DNA from 4 places in the Serratia sp. NPDC087055 genome. Region 1 is predicted to be linked to each of the others. Evidence: predicted binding sites of a transcription regulator. Region 1 holds the regulator's gene; each other region holds the start of a gene.
The links. The regulator PhoB, encoded in region 1, activates phosphate uptake and scavenging genes when phosphate is short. The targets are predictions, from matches to a motif close to CTGTCATAAAACTGNCNNAT.

Region 1 (7,438 bases):
CACAATGAACGGCAATTGGAAGGGCCGAGGGCGCGGCCCCTATGTCTTCAGTGTGACGTTGCGAGATGAAAGACAGTGGAAATGATGAGATGAGCATTGTGTTGGACGCCCTTGAAGACGTCGAACGCAAGAACAACGCATAGGCGAAACCGCCATGGACGGCGGTTTCAGGCGAGACAGGCAGGGACGCCTGTCGTAGCCGGCCGTGATGCGGCGTGATGAAGTGAGAGCCGTTGGCGCAGCCAACCGTCTGAGTGGGCAAAGGCGCGGGTTGCAAGGGACCGCGCCTTACGGTCCCTTGCTCGGTCGAGGCGTATGAGCGTCATGGTACGCTGCTCGTTTATCGACCGAAAAAAACGCTGAGCCCGCTAAAAAAACACCTTAAGTGACCAGCATTCGGCGCCAGGCCGGTGTCTTTATGTTCAATCCTGCTGTTGCGCCAGCAACGTCAATTTCTTCTGGCGATTAACCTTGAAGTAATAGCCCGCCAGCAGCACCACCACCCATACCAGACCGGCATACAGGGACACGCGGGTCGTTGGGAAGTAACCTATCAGACCGATGATAAACACCAGGAAAATGATCGCCACCACGGAAGTGAACACGCCGCCTCGTAGCGGGAAGGCCAGGTTCTTCACCTGTTCTTTACTCAGGCTACGGCGGAAAGCAATCTGAGAGAACAAGATCATGATCCACACCCAAACGGTAGCGAAGGTTGCCAGTGAGGCGATCACCAGGAACACATTTTCCGGCATGATGTAGTTCAGATACACCGCCAGCAGCAACGCAAACATCATCACCACAACCGTGACCCACGGAATGCCGCGTTTAGAGACCTTGCTGAACATCTTCGGCGCGTGGCCCTGTTCGGCCATGCCGTGCAACATGCGGCCTACACCAAACACATCGCTGTTAATTGCAGATAACGACGCGGTGATCACCACAAAGTTAAGAATACCCGCCGCCACGGTAATACCCATGTGTTGGAAAGTCAGTACAAACGGACTGCCGTTAGTGCCCACCTGATTCCACGGGTAGATCGACATGATGACAAATAACGTACCGACATAGAACACCAGGATACGCCACGGAACCGAGTTGATGGCCTTGGGAATCGAGGTTTTCGGGTCTTTGGCTTCGCCCGCGGTAATGCCGATGATTTCGATACCGCCGTAGGCGAACATCACCAGTTGCAGCGAGAGGATCATCCCCATAAAGCCGTTGCTGAAGAAACCGCCGTTGGACCACAGGTTATGGATCCCGGTCGGTTGCCCACCGTTGCCTATCCCCCAGATAATGATGCCGATACCGGCAGCAATCATGATGATGATGGTGGCCACTTTAAAGAACGAGAACCAAAACTCCAGTTCACCGAAGACCTTCACGCTCATCAGGTTGATGGCGCCGATCACCAGCACCACGCTAAGCACCCAAATCCAATGCGGCACCTCAGGGAACCAAATGCCCATATAGATACCGAAAGCGGTCACATCGGCAATGGCGACAATCAGGATTTCGAAACAGTAGGTCCAGCCCGTGATATACCCCGCCATAGGGCCAAGGTAGTCCTGCGCATAGCGTGAAAACGAACTGGCCTGCGGGTTGTTGACCGACATCTCGCCCAGCGCGCGCATGATAATAAAGGCGACGATACCGCCAATCAGGTAGGCCAGCAAAACGCTCGGGCCTGCCATTTTAATGGCGTCTGCCGAACCGTAGAACAGACCGGTACCGATAGCCGAACCCAGAGCCATAAAGCGAATGTGACGCGTACTGAGACCGCGTTTTAGCTTATTGGCCGCGGGGGCGGCAGGTGACTGTTGTTGCATGAAAATAACCCGTGTTTTTTAAACGTAAAAAAGCCACGGACAAGTCCGTGGCCCAAAATTTAGCCGGGAGATTAGGAGTGCGCGGTCACTTCAGTGCGCGTACAAACCCGGTCATAAATGGCGACCAGCACCAGTATCAACAGAGACGGCGGCAACCATGCCAACCCCTGATCCGCCAGTGGCAAGTGATTCGTCCAATTCGGCAGCAAAGACTGGAAGGTGGACGCTTTCACTGCGTCAAGGATACCAAACAACAGGCTGACTAACATCACCGGCGCGATGATACGCGGCGCGCTGTGCCACCAACGCAGGGTGAAGCTCAGCACCACCAGGACGATACACGGCGGGTAAATCGCGGTCAGCACCGGGATAGAGATCTGAATCAGATGGCTCAGGCCCAGGTTTGAAACCAGCATCGAGAACAGCCCCAGGATAAACACCAGCGTCTTATAGGAGAACGGCAGGTACTGGGCGAAGAACTCGGCACAGGCGCAGGTCAGGCCCACTGCCGTTACCATACAGGCGATGAAAATCAAGGCCGCCAGGAAGAAACTGCCCAACCCACCGAAGGTGTTTTGCACGTAAGCATGCAGAATCACCGCACCGTTGGTGGCATCTGGAACCAGCACGCCGCTACCGGAACCCAGTTTGAACAGGCTCAGGTAAACCAGCGTCAGGCCGACACCGGCGATCAAACCGGCCAGAATGGTATAACGCGTCAGCAGACCGGCATCTTTAACACCACGGGAACGCGCGGCATTAACGATAACGATACCGAATACCAGCGCACCCAGCGTATCCATGGTCAGATAGCCGTTAACGAAACCGGTAGAGAACGGAACGTTCTGATAAACCTCAGTCGCCGGAATTGGCGTACCCGCAGGCCAGGCCAGCGCGGCAATGCCGAGTGCACCCAGCGCAACAATTTTCAGCGGTGCCAACACGTGCCCCACGGTATCGAGCAGACGGCCCGGATACAGGGAAATGCCGATCACCAGTGCGAAATACACCAGGCTATAAATAAACAACGGCATGGCGCCATCACCGGTCAGGGGTGCAATACCCACTTCGAAGGAAACGGTCGCGGTGCGCGGCGTAGCAAACAGTGGGCCGACGGCCAGATAGCAGACCGTTGCCAGCAGCAAACCCGCGCGACGGCCAATTGGCGTGCTCAGGGCGTCAATGCCGCCACCCACACGAGCCAAGGCAATCACGGTCATTACCGGTAGGCCGACAGCGGTAATCAGGAAGCCGATAGCTGCTGTCCAGACGTGTTCACCGGACTGTAAACCGACCATCGGCGGGAAAATGATATTCCCAGCACCGACGAATAAGGCAAAGGTCATAAAACCCAATGCAATAATATCTTTTGACGTTAAACGATGACTCATACGATGTCGTGTTGCCTGTTCAAATGAAAAAAAGTGCCCGATATCGTGGTGGCGTTATGCCCCACCCGGTTGCCGGCTTGCCATTTCATCGCGAGACCAATAAGAGCAGAAAACGCATTTTTTCCGGCGTTTTGTCCTTATTCGAAAGTGACCACTCATGATGATGGGCAGAGTTTTAAGAGTTATAAATGGAGGTTTAGTCCGACAACGAGGCCTAAGTTAAACGTTTATAGCGTTGAAAGGCAAGGCGCATGACAAAAAGCAGAGCTATCGACCAGATAATCTTTAAGCACCAGTCGATCATAGTGGTTATCAATAAATATACAATACATGATTTGTATCATTTTTGAGCAACCATCTCACAAAACGTGAAACCTATAGCCAATGTCCGCGCGAAAACGCCAATAAACACTCAGTTTCCGCGCGGTATGAACGGGTTTCAGCCTTTATCAAAGCCGCCAAAAGAGGCTCATGACGTTTTTGCAGCTTATTCCACTGCGGCTGTCTGCCAACCTTTAACATGCGTGCAAGCCGCTGCAAAACGCGGCGCTTCGCCGCCGCCCGCGCAACGCCAAATCATGATGCGTGTTTCTGGAGCACTTATTTCAAGCCCAATGCCAATCGGGTTTTATGCAGGGTATCGGGGGGCAGCGGCAGATAACCGTCGTGATTAACCAGGTCTTGCCCGGTATCAGACAGTACGCGATCGAGGAAGGCTGCGGTCAGCGGCTCCAACGGCTGGTTGGGCGCTTTATTGATGTAGATATACAGGTAGCGCGACAGCGGGTAACTGCCATTGCGTACATTGGCATCATTGGGAGTGATATAGTTTTCACCAGACTCAGCCAACGGCAGTAGCCGCACACCACTGGCACGAAAACCGATGCTGGCGTAACCAATGCTATTGAGTGAACCGGCAACGGCCTGCACCACCGAGGCAGAACCGGGCAATTCATTGACGCGCGGCATAAAGTCGCCGCCGCACAGCGCACGCAGCTTGAAATAGCCGTAAGTACCGGAGGCAGAATTACGCCCAAAACGTTGCAAGGCTCGCTGCTGCCAATCACCGGTCAGCCCCAGTTCCCCCCAGCGCGTCAACGGTTGGCTTTCACCACAGCGCAGAGTGGCGGAAAAAATTCGGTCAAGCTGCTGCAGGTTAAGCCCACGCAGAGGGTTGTCCTGATGGACCAACACGACCAGCGCATCGACAGCGACCGGTACCGCCAACGGCGCATAACCGTAGCGGTGTTCGAACGCCGAAACCTCTGCCGCCTTCATCGGTCGGCTCATCGGCCCAAGCTGCGCCGCCCCTGCCGCCAATGCGGTGGGGGCAGTAGAGGACCCCGCGGCCTGGATCTGCAAATTAACGTTGGGATAATGCTGACTGAAATCTTGCGCCCACAGCGCCATGAGATTTGCCAGCGTATCGGAACCGACGCTCGACAAATTACCGGACAGCATGCCGTCCGGCTGCGCCAGCGCGCCACGACTCGCCAACAGCACCAGGCAAAGCAGTAGCCCTCGGGTCATTCGGATCATTGAGCCTCTCGCGCGTTAATTTTTCACCGCATTCTCTGATAAAGCTGCGGGAACAATCAACCGGTTAGGCAAGGTAAAAATGAATCGGGTACCCATGCCCTGTTCGCTGAGGATCTCCAGTCGAGCGTCATGATGACTTAATGCATGCTTAACGATCGCCAACCCCAACCCACTGCCGCCAGTCTGGCGTGAACGGGCCTTATCAACGCGGTAAAAACGTTCGGTCAGACGTGGAATATGCTCTGCAGCGATGCCCGGCCCGTTATCACTGACCTGGAACTGCGCGCCGCTTGGCGTTTGTTGCCAGCTCACCTCAATATTGGTGCCCTTTGGCGTGTGATTCACAGCGTTATACACCAGGTTGGATACCGCACTGCGCAACTGGTCGTCGTTGCCAAAAACCTTAAGCTGTTCGTTCACCCGGAAAGTAATCTCATGGTTCCCGCCGCTCAATGACTGCGCTTCGCGTTGCAGCACTCGCAGCATCAACGGAATATCGACCCGCTCGTTCATTTCTACATTTGGCGCGGCTTCAATACGCGACAGTGTCAGCAGCTGCTTGACCAGACCATCCATGCGGCGAGTCTGTTCCTGCATGGTGCCCAACGCTTTGCCCCGCAGCGAACCATCCAGCTCTTCGTCGCTCATCATTTCCAGGTAGCCCTGCAATACCGTCAGCGGAGTGCGCAACTCATGACTGACGTTGGCAAAGAAGTTGCGCCGGGCGCCTTCAAGCTGACGCATTTGGGTCACGTCACGCGCAACCATCAACAGCTGCCCTTCTGAATACGGCATCACGCGAAACTCAACGTAATGCTCATTGTTCAACTGCAGCGTTAACGGTCGAGAGAACTCCTGCTGTTGCAGATAGTGGCTGAATTCCGGATAACGCAGCAGGTTCAGGATGTGTTGGCCGTTATCTTCAGGCCAACGGAAACCCAGCAGATGCTGCGCCAACCCGTTACACCAGAAGATGTTACCTTCAACGGTCGTCATCACCACCGCATCGGGCAGTGACTCTGCGCCGCTGCGGAAACGTTTGATCAATAACGCCAGCTCACGACGTCGGCGACGGTTTCGCTGTTGCATCTGGTATAAGCCGTAAAACAGCGGTTCCCAGCTCCAGCGCCCGGGTGGCGGTGTCATGCTGCGGTCAACCCACAGCCAGTGAGAAAGTTTAAGTTGGTTGTAGAAGTTCCACACCAGCGCAGCCAGCACGGAGGCAAGCAGCAACCAGGGCAGATAACCGAAAATCAGCCCCAGTAATAAGGCAGGTAGGCAGAAAAGGGCCAGCTCCAGGGCCAGCCTCTTCCAGGATAGACGTTCTAACACGGCATATTCTCCAGCGCGGCGCGATCAGTAGCGCGTTGAGAATCGGTAGCCTGTGCCCCGAACGGTTTGAACCATTTTGTCATGACCAGTGGTCTCTAACGCCTTACGGAGTCGGCGGATATGCACGTCAACGGTGCGGTCTTCCACATAAACGTTAGTGCCCCAGACGTGATTAAGCAACTGTTCGCGGCTATAAACTCGCTCAGGGTGGGTCATAAAGAAGTGCAACAGCTTGAACTCGGTCGGCCCCATATCCAGCGCTTGCTCGTTGGCCATCACGCGGTGTGAGGAAGGGTCCAGGCTCAGCCCTTGCATTTCAATCACTTCTTCCACTGCCATGGGTGAAATACGGCGCATTACCGCCTTGATACGTGCCACCAGTTCCTTCGGCGAGAAAGGTTTGGTGATGTAATCATCCGCACCGACTTCCAGACCACGAACCCGGTCTTCTTCTTCACCACGCGCTGTCAGCATCATCACCGGAATATCGCGGGTTAGCGCTTCACGCTTCATATGCTTGATAAACTGAATGCCGGACCCCCCGGGTAACATCCAGTCGAGCAACACTAAATCAGGGAACGGCTCAGACAGGCGTGTCACGGCACTGTCATAATCCTCGGCTTCCAACGGTTGGTAACCATTCTGTTCCAACACAAAGCACACCATCTCACGGATCGGCGCTTCGTCTTCCACCACCAATATGCGTCTTGCCATCGTCAATCCTGCCAATGTGTTAGCTATCTGCGGGCGCCATTATGCGTCAGTTTTATGACACTTTTATGAAAAGAACACCCTGTTATAGGCAGTAAGCATAGCGATTATTTCCAACGTCAAAGAAAAATCATTCAGTTGTCATAATGATTCCGTCACGACAGCCGCCGCGGTGCCCTTTATAATCACCGCCATTAGCTTATCGCCCCGGGAGTGTCATGCGCCTGATCCACACCTCTGACTGGCATCTTGGCCAGTACTTTTTCACCAAAAGCCGTGCCGCCGAGCACCAGGCTTTTCTGCGCTGGCTGATAGACCAAATCGAGCAACATCAGGTGGATGCACTGATCGTCGCCGGGGACCTGTTCGATACCGGTTCGCCACCCAGCTATGCCCGCGAACTGTACAACCGCTTCGTGGTAGAGCTGCAACATACCGGCTGCCAATTAGTGGTGCTGGGAGGTAACCACGATTCCGTGGCAACCTTAAATGAGTCGCGTGAATTGCTTTCTTGCCTGAATACGACGGTGATCGCCAACGCGCAGGCTGAAACCGAACAGCAAATCGTGGTCCTGAACCAACGCGACGGCCAACCGGGCGCCGTGCTGTGCGCCATCCCGTTCTTACGCCCGCGAG
Region 2 (7,438 bases), on a different contig from region 1:
GCCAATCCGCGTTGAGCTGCAAGCGCTGACCACTGAAGATTTCGAGCGTATCCTGACCGAACCAAGCGCGTCGTTGACTGAGCAATACAAAGCGCTGATGGGTACTGAAGGCGTGAATATCGAATTCACCGCTGAAGGCATCCGCCGTATCGCTGAAGCCGCATGGCAGGTTAACGAAACGACCGAAAACATCGGTGCACGTCGCTTACACACCGTGCTTGAGCGTCTGATGGAAGATATTTCCTATGATGCGAGTGAAATTAACGGTCAATCCATTACAATTGATGCGGATTACGTACGTAATCATCTGGATGAACTGGTAGCAGATGAAGATTTGAGTCGTTTTATCCTATAATCGCTCAATCATGTCCAGTCAGTCATCTGTGGGAGGCATTGCCTCCCACAATTATTTCTAACGGACACAGCCACTTACTCTGAAGCGAAAAATGAGCTCATCAACAACCACCTCACCGGCCAGAGCCTGGCTTGAAAGTTTACGGCCACGCACCTTGCCGCTGGCCTTTGCATCTATCGTCGTCGGTTCCGCCATTGCCGCCTGGCAAGGCAGCCTGAAACCTGGCGTCGCACTGCTGGCCTTGTTGACCGCCGGCCTACTGCAAATTCTCTCCAACCTGGCGAACGACTATGGCGATGCGGTAAAAGGCAGCGACAAAGAAGACCGCATCGGGCCGCTACGCGGTATGCAAAAAGGCATGATCACCCAAGCGCAGATGAAACGCGCTCTGGTGGTGACGGTGGTGTTGATCGCCATCACAGGCTGTTCACTGATCGCCGTCGCCTGTGAACAACCCAGCGACGTCGTGGGCTTCCTGGTACTGGGTGGGCTTTCTATCGTCGCAGCCATTACCTATACCGTCGGTACCAAACCCTATGGCTATCTGGGGCTAGGCGACATCTCGGTGCTGGTATTCTTCGGTTGGCTGAGCGTAGCGGGTACCTACTACCTGCAAACCCACACGTTTGACAGTATTGTGATGCTACCAGCCACCGCATGCGGCCTGCTGGCAACCGCAGTGCTCAACATCAACAATTTGCGCGATATCGAAAGCGATCGTGCCAACGGTAAAAATACCCTGGCGGTACGCCTTGGGCCACAGAATGCGCGCTATTACCACGTCGCGTTGCTGATCGGGGCCGTAGCCTGCTTCGCGCTGTTCACACTGCTTAATTTGCATAGCCTGTGGGGCTGGCTGTTTGTGCTGGCGATCCCCCTCTTGGTACGCCATGGCCTGCGCGTGCTGCGCGATCCAACACCAGCCGGTATGCGGCCGATGCTGGAACACATGGTCAAGGCAGCACTTCTGGCCAATGTGCTGTTCGCTATCGGCGTGGTGCTCAGTTAGACATCGAACTGATGATTTTGCCAACAGGGCGAATAAAGGGATATACTGGTTATTCCAGCGGCAAACAGACGTAAAATCCTATGAAATACGATACTTCCGAACTTTGCGACATCTATCATGAAGAGGTGAACGTAGTTGAGCCTCTATTCTCCAATTTTGGCGGGCGTACTTCATTTGGCGGGCAAATCACTACGGTGAAATGCTTTGAGGATAACGGCCTGTTATTCGAGCTACTTGAAGAAAACGGGCGCGGTCGCGTTCTGGTGATTGACGGTGGCGGCTCAGTACGCCGTGCTCTGATCAATGCAGAATTGGCGCGTCTGGCAACCCAGAACGAATGGGAAGGCATCGTGGTCTACGGTGCCGTGCGTCAGGTGGACGATTTGGAAGAACTGGATATCGGCATTCAGGCGATGGCAGCCATTCCTGTCGGCGCCGCCAGTGAAAGCATTGGTGAAAGCGACATCCGCGTTAACTTTGGCGGTGTGACGTTCTTCTCCGGTGACCATTTGTACGCCGACAATACCGGTATTATTCTGTCTGAAGACCCGCTCGACATCGAGTAATCTTCAGATATGAAAAAGGGCGCCTAAGGCGCCCTTTTCGATCGTGCAATACGGAATCAGACTTCTTCCATTTTGCCCAACAGCGCGCGCAAGCGATCTTGCCATACGTGCTGCTCTTCTTTCAGTTGCTGGTTTTCACGTACCAGCGATTCGTGGTTGCCAGAGGCAGCCTGAACTTCCTGAGACAGAGTATTGTTTTTGTCTTTCAGCTCTTCAATTTCCATCTGCAGCAGGGTGATGGTATCGATCGCCTGCTGAACTTTTGATTCCAATTTCTCAAATACTTCAAATGACATGCTTCAGTCCCCTCATGATAGCAAGGCGTACATCTATAGGTAACGGCCGCAACTCAGGTTGCAACTGCTGCGAATATGCATCGCGCCAAGTGACACACGCTTTTATTGAAAATAACGCGCCTGTCCCGATAAAACGCTTCTTTCGATAAAAACGATTGTAAGTAGCCTGTCCCCGACTGTCTAGCAACATCCGGCTCATCGCGCAGTCTGTTGCAATTTTCCTGCCTTCGCCATCAGCAAAAACTGAAAATACCCGCAGCCCGCAAAATCGGTTTGTTAACAATCGGTGGCGAAAGCACTGGTCAGATCACACTTTTATGGCGCAGAAAGAACACAGAACGACGCGAATTCGCTCAATTTTATGACGAAGCACACACATTTTGATTTCGCTATTTCTCGTTTATGTTCGTTAACGATAAATTTACATCACGTCCTCAATTAATAATTGGACGAGATGAAAAAACTGTACCCATAGGCCAAATCGATACGCTCGCTGAGCCTATAAACCTATAACCGCCGTTTTGCAGGACAACAACATTATGAGCCAAACCACCAGTCCGACCCTAAAAGGCCAGTGCATCGCTGAGTTCCTCGGCACCGGCCTGTTGATATTCTTTGGCGTAGGCTGCGTTGCCGCGCTGAAACTGGCTGGCGCCAGCTTCGGCCAATGGGAAATCAGTATCATTTGGGGCCTCGGCGTTGCCATGGCTATCTATCTGACCGCTGCCATCTCCGGTGCGCATCTCAACCCGGCAGTCACCATCGCACTGTGGCTGTTCGCCTGCTTTGACGGACGCAAAGTACTTCCTTACATTGTCGCGCAGATCGCCGGAGCCTTCTGCGCAGCAGCCTTGGTCTACGGGTTGTATTACAACCTGTTCTACGACTTTGAAGCAGCCAATCATATGGTTCGCGGCAGTGATGCAAGCCTTGCCCTGGCTGGCATCTTCTCCACTTATCCTAACGCGCACATTTCTGTCGGCCAGGCCTTCCTGGTAGAGACCGTGATTACCGCAATTCTGATGTGCCTGATCCTGGCGCTGACCGACGACGGCAACGGCATTCCGCGTGGCCCACTGGCCCCTCTGTTAATTGGTATTCTGATTGCCGTGATCGGCGCCTCTATGGGACCATTGACTGGCTTTGCTCTGAACCCGGCGCGTGACTTCGGTCCTAAAATGTTCGCTTATCTGGCGGGCTGGGGCAAAGTGGCCTTCACCGGTGCACGTGATATTCCGTACTTCCTGGTGCCAATTTTTGGTCCAATCATCGGGGCCTGCCTGGGTGCCTTCGGCTACCGCATGCTCATTGGCCGCAATCTGCCGTGTGACGTTTGCGTAGAAGAAGAAAAACCCGCCGCCAAGGCTCAGCAGCGTAAAGCGTGATTGGCACAGTTTAAAACGGTTAACAACAGCAGGACTAAAATCATGACTGTAGAAAAAAAATACATTGTCGCGCTCGACCAGGGAACCACCAGTTCACGTGCCGTAGTGCTAGACCACGATGCCAATATTGTTGCGGTATCCCAGCGTGAGTTCACGCAGATTTACCCGAAAGCGGGCTGGGTTGAGCATGACCCGATGGAGATTTGGTCATCGCAGAGCTCAACGCTGGTAGAAGTGCTGGCGAAGGCCGACATCAATTCCGATCAAATCGCCGGTATCGGCATCACCAACCAGCGCGAAACCACCATCGTCTGGGAGAAAGAGACCGGTAAGCCAATTTATAACGCCATTGTCTGGCAATGCCGTCGTACCGCTGACATTTGCGAGAAGCTCAAACGCGATGGCATGGAAGAGTACATCCGTCACAACACCGGCCTGGTGGTTGACCCGTACTTCTCCGGCACCAAAGTTAAATGGATCCTGGATAACGTAGAAGGCGCCCGTGAACGCGCCAAACGCGGCGAGCTGCTGTTCGGTACCGTCGATACCTGGCTGGTGTGGAAAATGACCCAAGGGCGGGTGCATGTGACCGATTACACCAACGCCTCGCGTACCATGATGTTCAATATCCATGAGCTGGACTGGGATGAGCGCATGTTGGAAGCGCTGGATATCCCGCGTGCCATGTTGCCAAAAGTCCGCCCTTCCTCGGAAGTGTACGGCCAGACCAACATCGGGGGTAAAGGCGGTACACGTATTCCAATCGCCGGCATCGCGGGTGACCAACAGGCGGCGCTGTATGGCCAACTGTGCGTTCAACCGGGCATGGCGAAAAACACCTACGGCACCGGTTGCTTCCTGTTGATGAACACCGGCAAAGAAGCGGTACGTTCTAACCACGGCCTGCTGACCACTATCGCTTGCGGTCCACGCGGCGAAGTGAACTACGCGCTGGAAGGGGCAGTATTCATCGGCGGCGCGTCTATTCAATGGTTGCGTGATGAACTGAAATTGATCAGTGATGCAGCCGACTCCGAATACTTTGCCACCAAGGTGAAAGACAGTAATGGCGTGTACGTGGTGCCAGCCTTCACCGGTTTGGGCGCCCCTTATTGGGACCCGTATGCCCGTGGTGCAATCTTCGGTCTGACTCGCGGCGCGAACAGCAACCACATCATCCGTGCAACGTTGGAGTCTATCGCTTACCAAACGCGCGACGTGCTGGATGCCATGCAGGCTGACTCCAACACCCGCCTGCAATCGCTGCGTGTGGACGGTGGCGCCGTTGCTAACAACTTCCTGATGCAGTTCCAGTCTGACATCCTCGGCACCCGTGTAGAGCGTCCTGAAGTGCGTGAGTCGACTGCACTGGGCGCAGCCTTCCTGGCGGGTCTGGCGATCGGTTATTGGAATGACCTGGATGAGGTGAAGAGCAAGGCGGTTATCGAGCGCGAATTCCGTCCGAGCATTGAAACCACCGAACGTAACTTCCGTTACAGCGGCTGGAAAAAAGCGGTTGCCCGTGCACAAGCATGGGAAGAACACGATTAACGTCGCTCTGCGTTGTTAACCCCTATCACGCGCTGCCTTCGGGCGGCGCGTTTTTTTTTGCACCGCCCTCCCCGTAGCCCCTGTGATAAACTTTGCCGATATTTTCTTCCTTCTCACAGACAGGTTTTGCCATGAAACGTGAATTAGCCATCGAATTTTCCCGCGTGACCGAAGCCGCCGCACTGGCGGGTTACAAATGGCTGGGACGCGGCGACAAGAATGCCGCTGACGGCGCGGCGGTCAACGCCATGCGTATTATGCTCAATAAAGTGGATATCGATGGCCGCATCGTGATCGGCGAAGGCGAGATTGATGAAGCACCGATGCTGTATATCGGTGAGCAGGTCGGCAGTGGCCAAGGTGACGCGGTAGACATCGCAGTCGATCCGATCGAAGGCACCCGCATGACCGCCATGGGCCAGTCCAACGCGCTGGCGGTATTGGCGGTAGGCGATCGCGGTACCTTCCTGCACGCGCCGGACATGTACATGGAGAAGCTGGTGGTCGGCCCGGCAGCACGCGGCGCCATCGATCTCACATTGCCGCTGGCAGAGAACCTGCAGAATGTAGCGGCACGGTTGGGCAAACCTCTGTCGCAGCTGACAGTGATCGTGCTGGCCAAGCCGCGACACGACGGCGTTATCGCGCACATGCAACAGCTCGGGGTCCGCGTCTTTGCCATCCCTGACGGCGACGTGGCGGCCTCTATCCTGACCTGTATGCCTGACAGCGAAGTCGACGTGATGTATGGCATCGGCGGCGCACCTGAAGGGGTGATTTCCGCGGCGGTCATCCGCGCACTGGACGGTGATATGCAGGCACGGCTGTTACCACGCCACCAGGTGAAGGGGGAAAGTGCCGAGAATCGCCGCATCGGCGAAGAAGAACTGGCACGCTGCAAAGAGATGGGGATTGAAGCCGGTAAGGTGTTGATGCTCGATGACATGGCGCGCAACGACAACGTCATTTTCTCCGCGACGGGTATCACCAAAGGCGACCTACTGGAAGGGATCAGCCGTCAAGGTAATATGGCCACCACGGAAACGCTGTTAATCCGCGGTAAATCACGCACCATTCGCCGCATTCGTTCAACCCATTATCTGGATCGCAAAGACCCGGCACTGCACGAATTCCTGCTGTAATGAAACAGGGCGCCGATGGCGCCCTGCTCGTTTTATGCGGTATGACCTTGGTGCTGCATTCGGTTCGACAACGGCCACCAGCAAAGCAGAATCAACAGTGCCATGGCAAACATCAGCAAACCGAGGCTGAACTGCCCGGTCTGTGGCAACATGGCAGAAAGCCAGGTCGCCAGGCCAGAACCCATATTTTGCATGCCACCGACCAACGCGCCTGCGGCCCCGGCCAGATAAGGGAAAGGTTCCATCGCACCCGTCGTGGCCAGCGGGAACATCATGCCGGCACCGAAAAAGAACAATGCAGCCGGCACAATCAGCGTCCAGATATTCATCACGCCAAACCACCCGGGGATCCACATCATCAGACCTGCCAACAGGCAACTGATGACGGAGTACCACACCAGACTGTGGAAGGTCTTGCCGTCTCGACCGGCGTACCAGGCACCAAAAAATGCCGCCGGTATAGGCAGGATAAACAGAATACTGACGGTCAGACCGCTCAAGCCCAACACGCCCCCCATCAGCACGCCACAGCTGGCTTCAAACACGGCAATCCCCGCCAGTGCACCGATCAGCATCACCAAATAACAACTGAAGGTGCTATCGCCCAACAACTTGCGGAAACTCGCCAGCATTCGCCGCTTTTCGGTCTGCTGCGGTCGAGTTTCCGACAGCCAGCGAAACATGGCAAAAGCGACACCGGTACACAGCACCAGCAGGAAGGCATAACAGGCACGCCAACCAAAGACCATCGCCAATGCCCCACCGATGATCGGCGCCAGCAGTGGGCTCACCAGGATACCCATGTTAAGCAGGCTGTTGGCGTATCGCAGTGATGTGCCAGCATACAGGTCACGTGGCATGGTACGTGCCATCACTCCAGCCACGCCGGTACCCATCCCCTGAATAGCACTGGCAGCAACCAGCATCGTCAGGCTGTTGGACAACAATGCGCCCAGGGCACCGATCATGAAAATCATCATCCCAGCCAGGATCACCGGGCGGCGGCCAATACGGTCAGACAGCGGGCCGTAAATCAGTTGCGAGAAGCCATAGGTCATCAGATATGCCGCCATCACGCGCTGTACTGCACCTGAACGCACCGACAGATCTTTGGCAATATCAGCAACAACGGGA
Region 3 (7,438 bases), 500 kb from region 1:
TAGCATCAGACGGCGTTGCAGATTGACCAGCTGTTTCTTTTGGTCCGGTTCCAGCGTCGGTGCTAAAGGCCGTTGTTTTTTATCATTCATGTTTGCCACCCGTAATCATTGCCCACAACGTGCGCGGCACGATAATCACCATCAACAGGTGAATGATCACAAATAAGCCAATACCGGACATGGCAAAAAAGTGAACGTAACGTGCCGTGTCAAAGCCACCAAACAGACTCACTAATCCTTGTAATTGCACCGGCTTCCAGATTGCCAGGCCGGACAGCACCAGTAGCAGTCCCAGAACCAGCACCCCGAGATACATCAGTTTTTGAATGGCGTTATAACGACCATGCTGATGCGTTAGCCGTAGCGTCAGCGCCTGCCAGATATCCTGTCGCAGTGCGCCGGCGCTGAGCGGCAACAGGTCATGACGGAAATGGCCACTGAACAGGCTCCACAGCAAATAGCACAGCGCATTGCCGGCCAAAAGCCACATGACCGCCAGATGCCAGCCAATCGCGCCGCCCAGCCAACCGCCAAGTGTGACCAGCGGCGGGAAGCGGAAACCGAACAGGGGTGAGGCGTTGTAGATCTCCCAGCCGCTCATAAACATGCAAACCATGGCGAACAGGTTAACCCAATGGGTGATGCGGACTGGCCAGCGGTGCACCGGCCGCCGTACGGGGGTTTTCATTATGCACTCCTTAGACGGTGCCCCGTCATGACATTGCCAATGGCGGGGCACAACCTAATTACATCGGCGGAACGGTGCCGTCTTTCCCGGCGGAAATACGGGTGGCGACGCGTTCGCCTTTGTCGTCCGTGGCAGAAAACAGCACGATGTGTGCACCGGGTTTTAGCAGGCTGCGGTCGCCGGGATCCAGGGTGACGATCGGCACATCTTCCGGCACGTTAACGGTCTTCTGCTGGTTACCGTAGGTCACGGTCAGCGTGCGGCCATTGGATTTAACCAGCTTGCCAACGGTGCCGTTGGTCATGGTATCGACTTTGCCGTCGGCAGACTCCCAGGCGGAGTGCCCTTCACCGGTACCGCGCAGGCTGGCGGCGAAGACGTGGACTTCCAGCGCCTTCAGTGAGCCGTCCGGTTGTGGTACTGCCGCAGTGCCGATAAAGCTATCCGGTTTAATGTCATCCAGGGTGCCTTTCGAGACGCTGAGCACCCGGGTTTGATCGTTGAGTTTAACGCTGACCTTCTCCCCTTTACGGTCGGTGACCTGTAGGCTGCTGTCGGTAACCTGGTCGATAGTGCCACGCAGTGGGGCAATGACCTTGCCTGTTGCTTGAGCCGCGCCTGCGGCCCCGCTACACAGCATGAGGGTGGACAGCAGCAAACCGGCAAAACGATGACGGGTAATCATAAAGTTTTCCTCTGTTAAGGTTGCCGATTAAGCATGGTTGAACAATAGGGACAGCACCATGTCTGTTTGATGACATTAATGTCATCAAGAATGTCCGCCGAAACTGCTAGTATTTCCGCTGGTGTAATGAGGCGATGACAATGCGAATACTGGTGGTTGAAGACGACATCAGCACGGGCGATTACCTGAAGAAAGGGCTGACGGAGGCGGGATACAGCGTCGATTTGGCACGTAACGGTACCGATGGCCTGTTTCAGGCGTTGGAACAGGCTTACGACGCCATTGTGCTCGACGTGATGCTGCCGGGGTTGGACGGTTGGCAGATCATTGAGGTTCTACGCAAGAAAAGTGACGTGCCAATCCTGTTTCTGACCGCGCGCGATGGGGTGCAGGATCGCATCCATGGCCTGGAGTTGGGCGCTGACGACTATTTGATTAAACCCTTTTCTTTTACCGAGCTGGTGCTGCGCCTGCGGACGTTGCTGCGCCGCGGTACGGTGCGAGAAGCCGACCACTACGCAATTGCCGATTTACAGCTGGACGTTCTGCGGCGTAAGGCCGTGCGGCAAGATGTGGTGATTCCACTGACCAACAAAGAATTTATGCTGTTGCACCTGCTGGTACGGCGGGAAGGCGAGGTATTGTCACGTACCATGATCGCGTCCCAGGTGTGGGACATGAATTTTGACAGTGATACCAACGTCGTGGACGTGGCGATTAAGCGGCTGCGCGCAAAGATTGATCGGCCGTTTGACGTCAAATTGATCCACAGCGTGCGCGGTATTGGTTACGTTTGCGAGCCGCGCTCATGAAAATACGCATCCAACGCTGGCGTGCGCTGTCGCTGACGCTTCGTAGTGCCATGTTGTTTGCGCTGGTCGCGGCGTTGGTTGTCAGCGGAGCGGGTTGGTACCTTTACGGTGCGATGCGTCAGGAGATGATCACCCGCAGCGATTTACAGGTCACCGGACGGGTCGAGTATTACCGCAATTTGCTCAGCCAGCGTTTCCCTATCGAGCGGCTGACGGCGAATACCGGCTTGTTCGAAAATATGTTGGGCAATGAGCAGGACGTGCTGATTTTTCAACAGCCGGGAAAGAAGCCGTTAATCAATGTGAACCCCGCCAAACTGACTCTGCCGCCGATCACTCCAACGCCCCTTGATACACCCCAGCGTGTGAGTGCGGTGCAGAGTGGGCAGACGGCGCAAGGTGTGCCATTACGCGTCGCATCGGCGCTGATCAAACTGGAAGACGGTAATTTGCTGCAAATCTCGGCAGCCCACGTGATGATAAACGAACAGAAGATGCTGGCCCGTTATCTTTGGCGGATAGTGGCGGCCGTTGTTGTGGCATTTATCTTGATCGCGCTGCTGGGATATTGGGTGATGCGTCGCGGATTACAACCGCTCTGGCGTATGGCGGCTCAGGCGGCAGTGATAACGCCAAATACGCTGTCGACCCGTCTGAGTGAGCAAGGGGCACCAAAGGAATTGCAACAGTTGACCCGTTCGTTCAATGCCATGCTCGATCGCCTGAACGAAGGTTATCTGCGCCTGACACAGTTTTCTGCCGACTTGGCGCATGAAATTCGGACCCCGGTGGGGGCATTGATGGGGCATTGCCAGGTGGCGTTGTATCAGTCACGCAGTGTGGAAGAGTATGAAACGCTACTGTCGAATAACATGGACGAACTGGAACGCATTTCCCGTATGGTGGAGAACATTCTGTTCCTGGCGCGTGCCGGTGAGGGGCAGGCGGTGCTGAACTATAGCCGTCTCGATGTGGCGAAAGAGTTGCAGCGGGTGGCAGACTATTTCGAAGGCTTGGCGGAGGAACGCGGGATTACGTTGGTTTGTCAGGGACAAGGGGACTTGCTGGCAGACGCCATGCTGTTTCAGCGTGCCTTGAGCAATCTGGTGTCTAATGCTGTGCGTTATGCCGACGAAAACAGCCAAATAGGGTTGCGGGTTAGCGCTCAAACAACGGGGGAATGCGTGATTGAAGTGACTAACCAGGGGCCACCGATTGCACCGGCACACCGGGATAAGCTGTTTGATCGTTTCTACCGTGCTGATGCTGCGCGCAGTGCCGGTAACCATGCCAGTGGTTTGGGGCTGGCCATCGTCAGGGCAATCATGACGCTGCATGGCGGTAAGGCGATCGTTCGCTGCACCGAATATGATATGTCTGCCCACATTGTTTTTAGTCTGGTATTTCCTGCCTCAGCCTAATGTACACCTCATATTTATACGTTCAGGTGCGATTCATGTAGCGTGGTTGGACGGGGCTGGCATCGCATTTTATTCGTAACTGTTTACTTTCATTTTCCTCGTTGTTTGCCCAATTACCCTCGAATCAAAAAATTAATTCCGCCTTTAATCGCATAGATTTCGCGTTATAACGCTGATTTTTTGACTAAATCCAAAGTTGTCAAAATTCACCTTTCATTACCTTCCTATTAAAAGTGCTTGCATTAAATGAATGATTAGGATTTTCAGCTTAAAGGAAAAGATTTACAAAAAAAAAACTAACTTTAAGTTACTTTACATATAAATATATCAATGACTGTGATGTTTGTATAATCTTTGTTTAAGGCTTATGAGAAAAATCTTATATCGAATGCGATAAGGTGGAGAAGCATCTAATTTTGGCGTTAATTGATAATCATTATAGTTGATAGCCACGCTTAGAAAATCAACCTGATTAAATATTGATTAATGTTCTATTAACATTTAGCGCCAGGCGATAAATAATCCCCAAAGTGAAACCTGTGAAAAATGAAATATAGATTAAACGATCACATAATTTTTGATGCGGATACGGGTACCCTGAGCCTGACGGAGTTATCTGAGGATCCCATCTCTATTTCCAACCCTTCAAAGCGACTGCTGTTGCTATTGCTTACCCATCACGGTGAAGCTGTTAGCCGTGATGTGATATTCAAGAAGGTTTGGGATGATTACGGGATGATTTCAGGTAACAATAATCTTAACCAATGCGTGAGTAAGTTACGACGGGTAATTAAAAACCTGGGTATTGAGGATGAGGTCATCGCTACCGTCCCCAAAGTTGGTTTTATGTTGCGCTATGAAATTCTGGTTGAGTCCTGCGAAGGACCAGAAAACAGGCCACCAAACATAGCAATACCGGACACGCCAGACATACCCGATAAGCCGGAAATAACGCACGCAGCAACAGAAATTGAAAGGGGGGGGCCAGTGTATGCGGGGTTTTCTCTGCGTTGGTGGGCGATAGCCAGTGTCGTTGCGTTAGGGGTGATCATGCTGGTGGCCGGTATTACGACCTACCTTTCTGGCTCCATTGCACGGCAGGAAATTTATCTGGGGAAGGCCAGCAGCTGTAAGGTGTTTATGTCTATCCCCGGTGCTTCTGGCATCGTCGGTGCGGGCCTGAGCCGCGATATTCTGGCGTATGCGGGTATGCAGGCAGCAGAATGCAACGGTGACGAATTTTTGCTGGTAGTGCGTAGCAATCAGGTGCGCTCATACATTTCCGGTATTTCTCGGCTATTTGTTCTGCGCTGCCGTATTTTGCGTGAGCACAGGGTGGAAATTTGTTCAGGTCTTGAAAGCGACAACGCAGAAATTATCAATTGATCACTCATTGGTGTCAGGACGAACACCGCCCCGGGGGAAAGGAATATGCCACCAATGCTATTACCGTGATATTAAATACTTAACTTTTGTCACTTGGCGGATAATGCAGCATTTATCCGACGGAAGTTTTATATTTGGTTAACTAACAATGTCCAGCGTCTTCGCTTAAATCGCTATTTTATACCTAATTTATGGTAATGGATTATGAAGAATGCCACTTCCAAGGCGGCTATTCTCTTTTTTGAGCCCAATCCCTGGGCGAGAGAAGGATTACGGTCACTTATTGAACGCGAGCCTATACGCCATCAATTTGTCTACAGCATCAGGGGAATAGAGACTTCATTACAGGAAAATGAGAGGCAAATCCTCATTATGGAATTGTATAATGAAAATGAGAGTTTGTATGATGTATTACGTTACATACTGACGATAAATGATATTTGGCCGAAAACGCCCGTGATAATATTTACTGACGTGACCAATGCCAGCATATTGGCCATCCTGGCTAAGGAACAACATGTCACCCTGGTGGCAAAAAGCGAGCCGTTGGAATGCCTGCTTGAAGCTATCATCGCTACCGGCAGGGGGGAGATATACCGTAGTCCTGGTATTCAGGCCGTGCTGACATCGTCGATAGCGCCGCTTTCCCGCAGTGAATGGCAAATATTGGCGATGATGATTACCGATGCCAACCCCCGACGTATCGCCAACGTAACGCATCGTAGTTGCAAAACGGTCAGTAGCCATAAGCTGAATATTATGCGCAAACTTAGCCTTAATCAGGCCGGATTTATGCGTCTGATCCTGGCTTTCAGAATTCAACATCCTGCCTGAATATTTACCGCCGCTCTGCCTGGGGACAAGGTACACCGGCGGTATAACCCCCGCCTGTCTGACATCTTATTTACGGCTTGACGGTCGTTCCAATGAATTTGATTTACATCAAATTAAACATCCTACAAAACCCGCTTGCGCAGCCTTATTTTTGACTTGTCATAATTGGGCACTTTATGTGCTTTTGCGGCGGTTTAATTGGCCAGAAAAACGTCAGGCATTTTGTCCTTGTCGAATCCATTGCTTGGTTTATTAATGTTAATTATGGTGATGTAAAGGTTAATGTAAGAATTAAAATCTAAATATTTGCGCGTTGATAGTTAATGATTCTTTTTTGATCTGATGCGGTTACTCTTTTCTCCGTCAAGCAGACTGGCTAAAAGCACTTATGCAAGCGACAGGCTAAAGCACGTCACGCTAATGGACGCACAATCATATTTACAGTTGAAGGGAGTTTTACCATGAAGAAAATTACACTGGCTTTGGCAATCATTTCAGCCTTCGCTGCGGTCAGCACTGCACAAGCCGCCGATGTCACCGCTCAGGCGCTGGCTACCTGGTCTGCTACCGCGAAGAAAGACACCACCAGCAAACTGGTTGTTACCCCAATTGGCAGCCTGTCTTTTAACTACGCGGAAGGCATCAAGGGTTTTAACAGCCAGAAAGGTCTGTTTGACGTGACAGTGGAAGGGGATGCTACGGCAACGGCCTTCAAACTGACATCCAAACTGGTTTCCAACACCCTGACTCAGCTTGATACCTCGGGCTCAACTCTGGATGTCGGTGTGAACTACAACGGTGCAGCCGTAGAGAAAACCGCTGAAACCACCATGATCGACACCTCTGCCGGCATCCTGGGCGGCAACCTCAGCGCGTTGTCCAATGCGTACAACCAGGCGGTTCGCACCAGCGCCCAAGATCAGTTCACCTTCACCATCATTGGTGCCACTTCTGACGGCACCACCGCCGTGACCGACTTCAGCACCCTGCCGGAAGGTATCTGGAGCGGCGACGTGAGCGTTGAATTCAACGCCACCTGGACGGCTTAATTCCTGAGTTATCGGTTTAATGCAGGGGGGAAACCCCCTGTTTATTCATGCTTATTGAAGAACGTTACGGGAATACCCGCATGAAAGGCTTCTCTTCTGCAGCTCTCCTGCTGCTATCGCTGTCTCAACCTGTTTTGGCGCTCGACGTCGGTGAGATCAGCGCGTTCATGCACAGCGATAGCGCACGTCTGAGCAAAGAAATCAAAAACACCACCGACAGTGGTCGTCTGGTGAACATCAGTATTGAGCGTATTTCCAACCCGCTGGAGTCCGGGACGGTGATCCCGATGGGCAGCAAAGATGAAATGTTGCTGTCGCCAGCCAGCCTGATATTGCCGGCCAATGCCAGCGACGTGATCCGCTTCTATTACAAAGGCCCCAACGACAATCAGGAACGCTATTATCGCATTGTCTGGTTCGATCAGGCGTTGAGCGACGTGGGGCAAAACTCGGCCAAACGTAACGCGGTTGCGACGACATCAGCACGTATCGGCACCATTTTGGTGGTGGCCCCAAGACAGGACCAATTCAACTATCAGTTTGCCAACGGCCAGATTAAAAAC
Region 4 (7,438 bases), 2.3 Mb from region 1:
TGCCGGCCTTCGGTTCCGGGCTGCGCATGGCCGCCGCCGTCGCCCCGATAGGGGCCATCATCGGCGAATGGGTCGGCTCGGCGGAAGGTTTGGGGTACGTAATGCTTAACGCTAATGCGCGCATGCAGACTGACGTCTGTTTTGCCGCGCTGTTTATTCTGGTGCTGATGACCGTCTTGCTCTGGGTGACCGTGGACGCGCTGCTGCTGCACCTGATCGATTGGGCACCTGAAAATAACTGATAATAAGGAACCAACCATGATTAAAAAGACCCTCTGCGGGCTGCTGCTCGGCGCTACGCTGGCCGGGCAAGCAACCGCCGCTGAAAAACTGACGCTGGTGCTCGATTGGTATATCAACCCCGATCACGCGCCGATAATGGTGGCCGATCAGATCGGTGCCTTCAAGGCCGAGGGCCTCGACGTCAAGATAGTGCCACCTTCCGACCCGGCGCTACCGCCACGTCTGGTGGCGGCAAAACAGGCCGATCTTGCCATCACCTATCAACCGCAGTTGCACTTCTTCGCTGACCAGGGCTTGCCGCTGGTGCGCATAGGAACCCTGATTAATTCGCCACTCAATACCGTTATTACGCTGGATAAGCGCATCACCACCCCGGCAGGGCTTAAGGGCAAAAAAATCGGTTATTCGGTCAGCGGCATTGAACAGGCCACGCTGGCAACCATGCTCGAACATGAGCATCTCAACCCCAATGACACCAAACTGATTAACGTTAACTTCCAACTGACCAGCGCCCTGCTGGCAGGCCAGGTCGATGCGGTGATCGGCGGGTACCGCAATATTGAAGCGCTGGAATTGAAGTTACAGGGGAAAGACCCGGTGGTGTTTAACGTGGAAGACTATGGCGTCCCCGCCTACGACGAACTGATCATCGTCGCCAATCGCGACACCGTCACTGAGCCGAAAATCAAAAAATTCCTCGCGGCACTGAAAAAAGGCGGCGATTACCTGCACGCCCATCCGCAGGAAAGCTGGCTAGCATTCGCCAAAGCCCATCCGGAACTGAATACCGCGCTGAACAAACAGGCATGGCAAGCCAGCTTGCCGCTGTTTGCCCGCGATCCGGCCAAGCTGGATAAAACGCGCTATCAAGCCTACGAACAATTCCTGTTCGACAACAAGCTGATCAAGAAAATCACCCCCGTGGAACAATACGCGGTGGAACTGCATTAAGCCGTTATCGGGCGCAGCCTATGAACTGCGCCCTTCTCTATGATGCCCTTCCCTTTTCGCTGGCGTGATTAGTGTCACACTATTGTCACAAAAATCGCCAATCACACTCTGACCCAGCAGAGCGATGCAAACACGCATTGCTCTGACGGTTTCAATGCGCTATACCCTCCTCTTTCTCGCGGCGGCAGCGGTCAGCGGCGTTGACCAGAGCACTAAAGTTTTTCTTTTTAATCAGACAGGGTACGGTGGATGGTTTCAGCATTAATCTCGTTTGCACTTTTTATCGCCTCAATTTTAATCTACCGGACCCGGGGCGCTGCCAACCGCTGGTGGCTTGCCACTCTGCTGACGCTGCTGGGCAGCTATCTGATCCTCAACGTTGTCCTGATCGCCAGCAACTACTTTACCGGTGACGGCATCACCGACGCGGTAATTTACACCCTCACCAGCAGCCTGAAAGGTGCCGGCGTCGGCAAATACCTGCTGCCGTTTATCGGCCTGTTGGCGGTACTGGCGCTGATCTTCGCCGTACTCACCTGGAGCCTGGTGCGACGCAAAGCGAAAAGCAGCAGTGTGGTATACAGTGTGATCGCCGTGTTGCTGGCCTTGTTTTCCGTCGGCACTACTCCCGCCTTTCAGGATATCTCCCTACTGGTCAGAAGCCAGATCAGCGGGGACACCAGCGATTTTGATACCTATTACAAAGCCCCCAAAAGAAGCGTACAGGGCAAAGCGCCGAACCTGGTGTATATCTATGCAGAGAGCCTGGAAAGAACCTACTTCGATCAGCAACTTTTCCCCGGCCTCGCTGACGAACTGAACCAACATCGTGAAAACAGCATCGACTTCAGCAACACCCAACAGTTGCCAGGCACCGGTTATACCATTGCCGGCATGGTGGCCTCACAGTGTGGCATCCCGCTGTTTGCCCCTTTCGACGGTAACGCCTCCAGCGCCGTGTCTACCTTTTACCCGGAAAACGTCTGTCTGGGCGATGTACTGAAGTCCGCCGGTTATGATAACTACTTTTATCAGGGCGCCGATCTGGCCTTCGCCGGTAAAGACACCTTTCTGAAATCGCACGGTTTCGATCATGCCTACGGCTTCAAAGAACTGCGTGGGCAGGTCAGCGATCCCAGTTACAAAAATGACTGGGGCTGGTACGACGATACCGTTCTGGATGTGGTGTTCGACAAATTTGTTGAACTGTCTAAGCAGAATAAAACGTTTTCACTGTTTGCACTGACCGTCGACACCCATCACCCGGACGGGTTTATCTCCGCCAGTTGCAGCAAAAACACATTCAGCTGGCAGAACAAAGAGAACCGTTCATTAAGCGCGGTAGCCTGTAGCCAGCAGCATATCGCGGCGCTGATCGATAAAATCAAGGCATCCGACTATTTCAAAAACACCGTCATCGTGGTGTCTTCGGATCATCTGGCGATGAATAACACCGCCTATGACGTTCTGACCAAACAGAAACGCCGTAACCTGTTCTTTATCATTGACGGCACTCGCCCACAGACCGCGCTGCATAACGAAAAACGCAGCACGTTGGATAACGGCGCCACAGTATTGGACGTGATGGGCGGCGATAACTACATAGGCCTAGGCCGCAGCAGCTTCTCCAGCCCAACGCTGTCTACTGTTTTCATGAATATCGATGAGAAGATCAACGCCTGGAAACCGGCGGTAGTGAAACAATGGGGCTTCCCAAACCGCATTGACAACTTCACCCTGGGTAACCAAGGCAACAGTTTTACCTTCTCCGGTATCACCTTTAAGGTGCCATTTATCTTGAAAGTGGCAGATAACAAAATTGAGCCGATGTTTAACGTTTATCTGTCCACGCCGCTGAAAAAGCAGCTTGCTGGCTTGGGCGCAGGTGAAAAATTCGTTTGGGTCGACAAATGTTATGAAATTGGCCGGGTATGGGCACCTGAAATGGCACTGAGCACCGAAACCTGTGTCGCATCAGGCAATCTGGCCGCTCCGCCGCAGATCGTACAGGCCAAAGGGGGGAACTACCGCGGCAAGGTCAACTTTAGCGGGCCAGAAGCAGACAGCGTTGCCGCTTATCAACGCGCCATAGAACGGTTGAATGTGGACGATGCCGCCGTTAAATATCAGGCAGATGCCATCGCATTTATGCTGCCGGGCATGCCGGAATACGTGAAGGCCATCACCGGGGTTTCCAGCGTTGAAGACTGGGGCCGCTGGTCAGATGCCAATCTGGCACCGGCGGTGAATATCGATTATGTCGACCCTCTGCCGCCCGCCTTCGATCTGGTGCTACGCGCTCGCGCCTACGGTAAAAACGTTGGCGAGCCGATCTCCGTGCGCGTTGGCGAGCAGGAACAGTTTGTGACGCTCACCGAGCAGGACACCACCGTAACCCTGCGCTTCGACAACCCCGGCGGCGCACAGAACATCAGTATCACGCCACCGACGCCGACTGAACCGCAGGAAGGTGCCAGTGGTGGCTTTACCCCGAAGAAACTGGGCATTGGCCTGGTGTCGCTGAAGATAGAACAAACCGCCCCCGCCTCCTGAGCATCACCTTGTAAGGGCGCCGCATGCGGCGCCCGCGTTAATCGGGGCGAATGTATTCGCCCCCTGCAGCAAATCCCCCGGGAGTAAATGCGAACGCTGCTTTTTCTTTTCCCCGTATTCTATTCGCCCATATTCAGCTAACCTGTTGCTGTGAATTGATATTGGCATCCGCCTGCCTCCCGCCGCATCGCGGGAGAACCAAGGAGAGAGTATGAGCAGTCAGCAATCCGGCACCGGCCTCACCCCCACTCAGGCGATCGAACAACTGGAAGCGCTGTATGACGCCTCGGTTGAAGCACTGCGCCAGGCAGTGGGGGATTTTATCAATCACGGCGGGTTACCCGACGCGCAGACCCGCGCCGCAGGGTTGTTTGTTTACCCCGAACTGCGTGTCAGTTGGGATGGGCAAAAGTCTGGCCAGAGCAAAACCCGCGCCTTCGGCCGCTTCACCCATTCCGGCTGCTACACCACCACCATTACCCGCCCGCAGCTGTTTCGCCATTATCTGACCGAGCAATTGACGATGCTGGCGGGTGAGTACGATGCGCATATTGAAGTGCGGCCCTCACAGCAGGAAATTCCTTTCCCTTACGTGATTGACGGTTCCAACCTGATGTTGGATCGTTCGATGAGTGCCAGCCTGGCGCAGCATTTCCCGACAACCGAGTTGGCGCAAATAGGCGATGAAACCGCCGATGGCCTGTTTCACGCCACCAGCACCTTCCCGCTGTCGCATTTTGATGCCTTACGCGCCGATTTCTCGCTGGCGCGGTTACGCCATTACACCGGCACCCCGGTAGAGCATTTTCAGCCCTTCGTGCTGTTCACCAACTACACCCGCTACGTGGACGAGTTTGTCCGCTGGGCCTGCGCCGAAATCGCTGACCCGGCCAGCCCATATATTGCGCTGTCCAGTGCCGGCGGCATCTACATCACGCCGGAAACGACCGCGCCAGATCAGGCCGTTTCCGACTTGGCCTGGAAAAACCACCAGATGCCGGCCTACCATCTGATCTCACGCACCGGTCAGGGCATCACGCTGATCAACATCGGTGTCGGTCCGTCCAACGCAAAAACCATCTGCGACCACCTGGCGGTACTGCGACCAAGCGCCTGGTTGATGATCGGCCACTGCGGCGGCCTGCGTGAAAGTCAGTCGATCGGTGACTACGTATTGGCCCATGCTTATCTGCGCGATGACCATGTGCTGGACTCCGTGTTACCGCCGGATATCCCTATCCCCAGCATTGCCGAAGTGCAACGTGCCCTGTATGACGCCACAAAAATGGTCAGCGGCATGCCGGGTGAAGAAGTTAAACAGCGTCTGCGTACCGGCACCGTAGTGACCACCGACGATCGCAACTGGGAATTGCGCTATTCTGCTTCGGCGCTGCGCTTTAACCTCAGCCGTGCGGTCGCCGTCGACATGGAAAGCGCCACCATTGCCGCTCAGGGCTACCGTTTCCGGGTGCCCTACGGCACGCTGCTGTGCGTATCGGACAAACCGCTGCACGGTGAAATCAAGCTTCCAGGCCAAGCCAACCGCTTTTATGAAGGGGCAATTTCAGAGCACCTGCAAATCGGTATTTGCGCCATTGATTTGCTCCGTGCCGAAGGCGATCGCCTGCATTCCCGTAAACTGCGGACCTTTAACGAGCCGCCGTTCCGTTAACTGACAGGCGATGAAAAGCCCGCTTTTGCGCAATGCCGATCGGTTAAGCCTGGTCGGCATTTTTTTCGGCTTCTGCAGGCTCAGTGCAGGTAGCATTGCCCTAAATATCCTGCCTTTCTCTGCCACCGCAATGAATGGCAATTGGAGGAGCCGAAGGCGCGGACCCGGCAGCCGGTGATGCGGTGTGATGAAGTGAGAGCCGTTGGCGTAGCCAACCGTCTGAGTGGGCAAGAGTGCGGGTTGCAAGGGGCCGCGCTTACGGCCCCTTGCTCGGTCGGGGCGCATGAGCTTCATAGTACATCTGACGTTTATCGACCGAAATAGCCTTGAGCGCTCTCAAAAACACCGTAAGTAATCCGCATTACGCAGAATGCGGATCTTTAACTTTTCATCCGCAGATCGTTGATGTCTACGCCTCATATCTGTTACAACAGCGGCTCCCATTCCCCAGTCGTTACCACTCATATGATTGTCAGACCTCAGCAACACTGGTTCAGACGGCTTTTCGTCTGGCACGGTTCGGTGCTCTCCAAAATTCTGTTTCGTCTCAGCCTTAACATTGCCATGTCGATCGTTGCCGTGCTGTGTTTTCAATGGTACGAACATCTGGGCGTCAAACTCACGCTGGCCCCCTTCAGTCTTTTGGGCGTGGCGATCGCCATCTTCCTCGGTTTTCGCAACAGCGTCAGCTATGCGAGATTCACCGAGGCAAGGCTGTTATGGGGCAGCTTGTTGATCGTACAGCGCTCGCTGTTACGCCAGATTAAAAGCCTGTTGCCTCAGCAGGATGAGGCTGCGCGTGAATTTGCGGCCCTGCTGATGGCGTTCAGCTACTGCCTGAAACACCAACTGCGCGGCACCGATATCAGTGCCGATCTGCAACGCCTGTTACCCAACGCTGATTTACGGCCGATTGAGACGAGCACGTCCCCCTGCAACAGGCTGCTGCTGATGATGGGCCAATGGCTGGGTGAGAAGCGGCAATCGGCACAGCTGTCTGACGTGCTGTTTCACAGTATCGATCAGAACCTCAATCGACTGTCCGAGATCCTCGGTGGTTGTGAACGCATTGCCAATACGCCGATCCCCTTCGCCTACAGCCTGATCGTTCACCGGACGGTGTACCTGTTCTGTACGCTGTTGCCTTTCGCACTGGTACCGGATCTGCATTACATGACGCCATTGGTGTCGGTATTCATTTCCTATACCTTCATCTCACTCGATTCCCTGGCAGAAGAACTGGAAGATCCGTTCGGCACCGCCGCCAACGATCTGCCACTTAATGCCATGTGCAACGCCATTGAGATCAACCTGCGCGAGATGAACGACGAGACCGATTTACCGCCAGCGGCACGGCCGGACAGCCATTATCAACTCAGCTAGTTGGCGACAATGTCAGGGGCGGTGAAAACCGCACCTGACCCGGCACGCTCACCATCGGGGCCTGTCCTGATTTACTGCACCAACGCCAGCACGCGTTTTTCCTGACTGCGGCTGGCGGCGATTGACAATAAAATATCCTTCACCACTAACGCGGGCGCCGACAGCGACTGCTGGCCGGAAATACACAACGACAAGGGTACGTTTAGCGAGGCGGCATTGATGCGTGCCATCCACGCCTTCGCGGGGCCAATCATTGCGCGCGCCACCGACTCCGGCAAAATGGTGGCACCGAGACCGCTGGCGATAGCCGCGCTCAGGGTATCGGAGGATTCAATTTCACCAATCACGTTGGCAGCCAGCTTGCGCACCGCCATGGCTTCATCCACCTGGCTTCGCACCACATCCCCCTCGCGTGGCAGGAACAAATTCAGTCGTGCGACGTCCAGCAGATCAACACTGTTGCCGGGATTGGGGACCGCCCGCGTCGCCACCAGATAGAGATCTTCCCGTATCAATGCCGTGGCCTGCAGGCCCGCAGGCATTTTAGTGCCGTAAATGACCGCCATATCCAGATTCTGGTTGGCGACCTGCCCGGCCAACGTCGAACCGATATTCTCGTTCAGGCTGAGCAAAATA

Region 2: a site for PhoB is predicted at 2,531-2,550, ahead of ACI2J2_RS23380 (MIP/aquaporin family protein). Genes of this name have one in related genera too.
Region 3: a site for PhoB is predicted at 1,430-1,449, ahead of ACI2J2_RS10480 (heavy metal response regulator transcription factor). Genes of this name have one in related genera too.
Region 4: a site for PhoB is predicted at 1,266-1,285, ahead of opgB (phosphatidylglycerol--membrane-oligosaccharide glycerophosphotransferase). Genes of this name have one in related genera too.

What each region holds. Positions count from the first base shown of each region.
Region 1 covers NZ_JBJDOG010000001.1:2,714,823-2,722,260, forward strand. The annotation lists gene proY (proline-specific permease ProY) at 423-1,829, opposite strand; gene brnQ (branched-chain amino acid transport system II carrier protein) at 1,901-3,220, opposite strand; gene ACI2J2_RS12900 (PstS family phosphate ABC transporter substrate-binding protein) at 3,821-4,759, opposite strand; gene phoR (phosphate regulon sensor histidine kinase PhoR) at 4,775-6,091, opposite strand; gene phoB (phosphate response regulator transcription factor PhoB) at 6,116-6,805, opposite strand; gene sbcD (exonuclease subunit SbcD) at 7,021-7,438, shown strand, end outside.
Region 2 covers NZ_JBJDOG010000008.1:86,534-93,971, reverse strand. The annotation lists gene hslU (HslU--HslV peptidase ATPase subunit) at 1-355, shown strand, start outside; gene ACI2J2_RS23395 (1,4-dihydroxy-2-naphthoate polyprenyltransferase) at 447-1,364, shown strand; gene rraA (ribonuclease E activity regulator RraA) at 1,445-1,930, shown strand; gene zapB (septal ring assembly protein ZapB) at 1,987-2,226, opposite strand; gene ACI2J2_RS23380 (MIP/aquaporin family protein) at 2,766-3,611, shown strand; gene glpK (glycerol kinase GlpK) at 3,654-5,162, shown strand; gene glpX (class II fructose-bisphosphatase) at 5,294-6,304, shown strand; gene emrD (multidrug efflux MFS transporter EmrD) at 6,337-7,438, opposite strand, start outside.
Region 3 covers NZ_JBJDOG010000001.1:2,212,816-2,220,253, reverse strand. The annotation lists gene ACI2J2_RS10495 (molybdopterin-dependent oxidoreductase) at 1-90, opposite strand, end outside; gene ACI2J2_RS10490 (cytochrome b/b6 domain-containing protein) at 83-688, opposite strand; gene ACI2J2_RS10485 (hypothetical protein) at 747-1,373, opposite strand; gene ACI2J2_RS10480 (heavy metal response regulator transcription factor) at 1,514-2,185, shown strand; gene ACI2J2_RS10475 (heavy metal sensor histidine kinase) at 2,182-3,606, shown strand; gene ACI2J2_RS10470 (winged helix-turn-helix domain-containing protein) at 4,153-4,992, shown strand; gene ACI2J2_RS10465 (LuxR C-terminal-related transcriptional regulator) at 5,197-5,826, shown strand; gene ACI2J2_RS10460 (common pilus major fimbrillin subunit EcpA) at 6,288-6,875, shown strand; gene ACI2J2_RS10455 (hypothetical protein) at 6,956-7,438, shown strand, end outside.
Region 4 covers NZ_JBJDOG010000001.1:417,563-425,000, reverse strand. The annotation lists gene ACI2J2_RS01935 (ABC transporter permease) at 1-242, shown strand, start outside; gene ACI2J2_RS01930 (ABC transporter substrate-binding protein) at 259-1,194, shown strand; gene opgB (phosphatidylglycerol--membrane-oligosaccharide glycerophosphotransferase) at 1,444-3,747, shown strand; gene ACI2J2_RS01920 (AMP nucleosidase) at 3,959-5,419, shown strand; gene ACI2J2_RS01915 (bestrophin family protein) at 5,885-6,802, shown strand; gene nac (nitrogen assimilation transcriptional regulator NAC) at 6,874-7,438, opposite strand, start outside.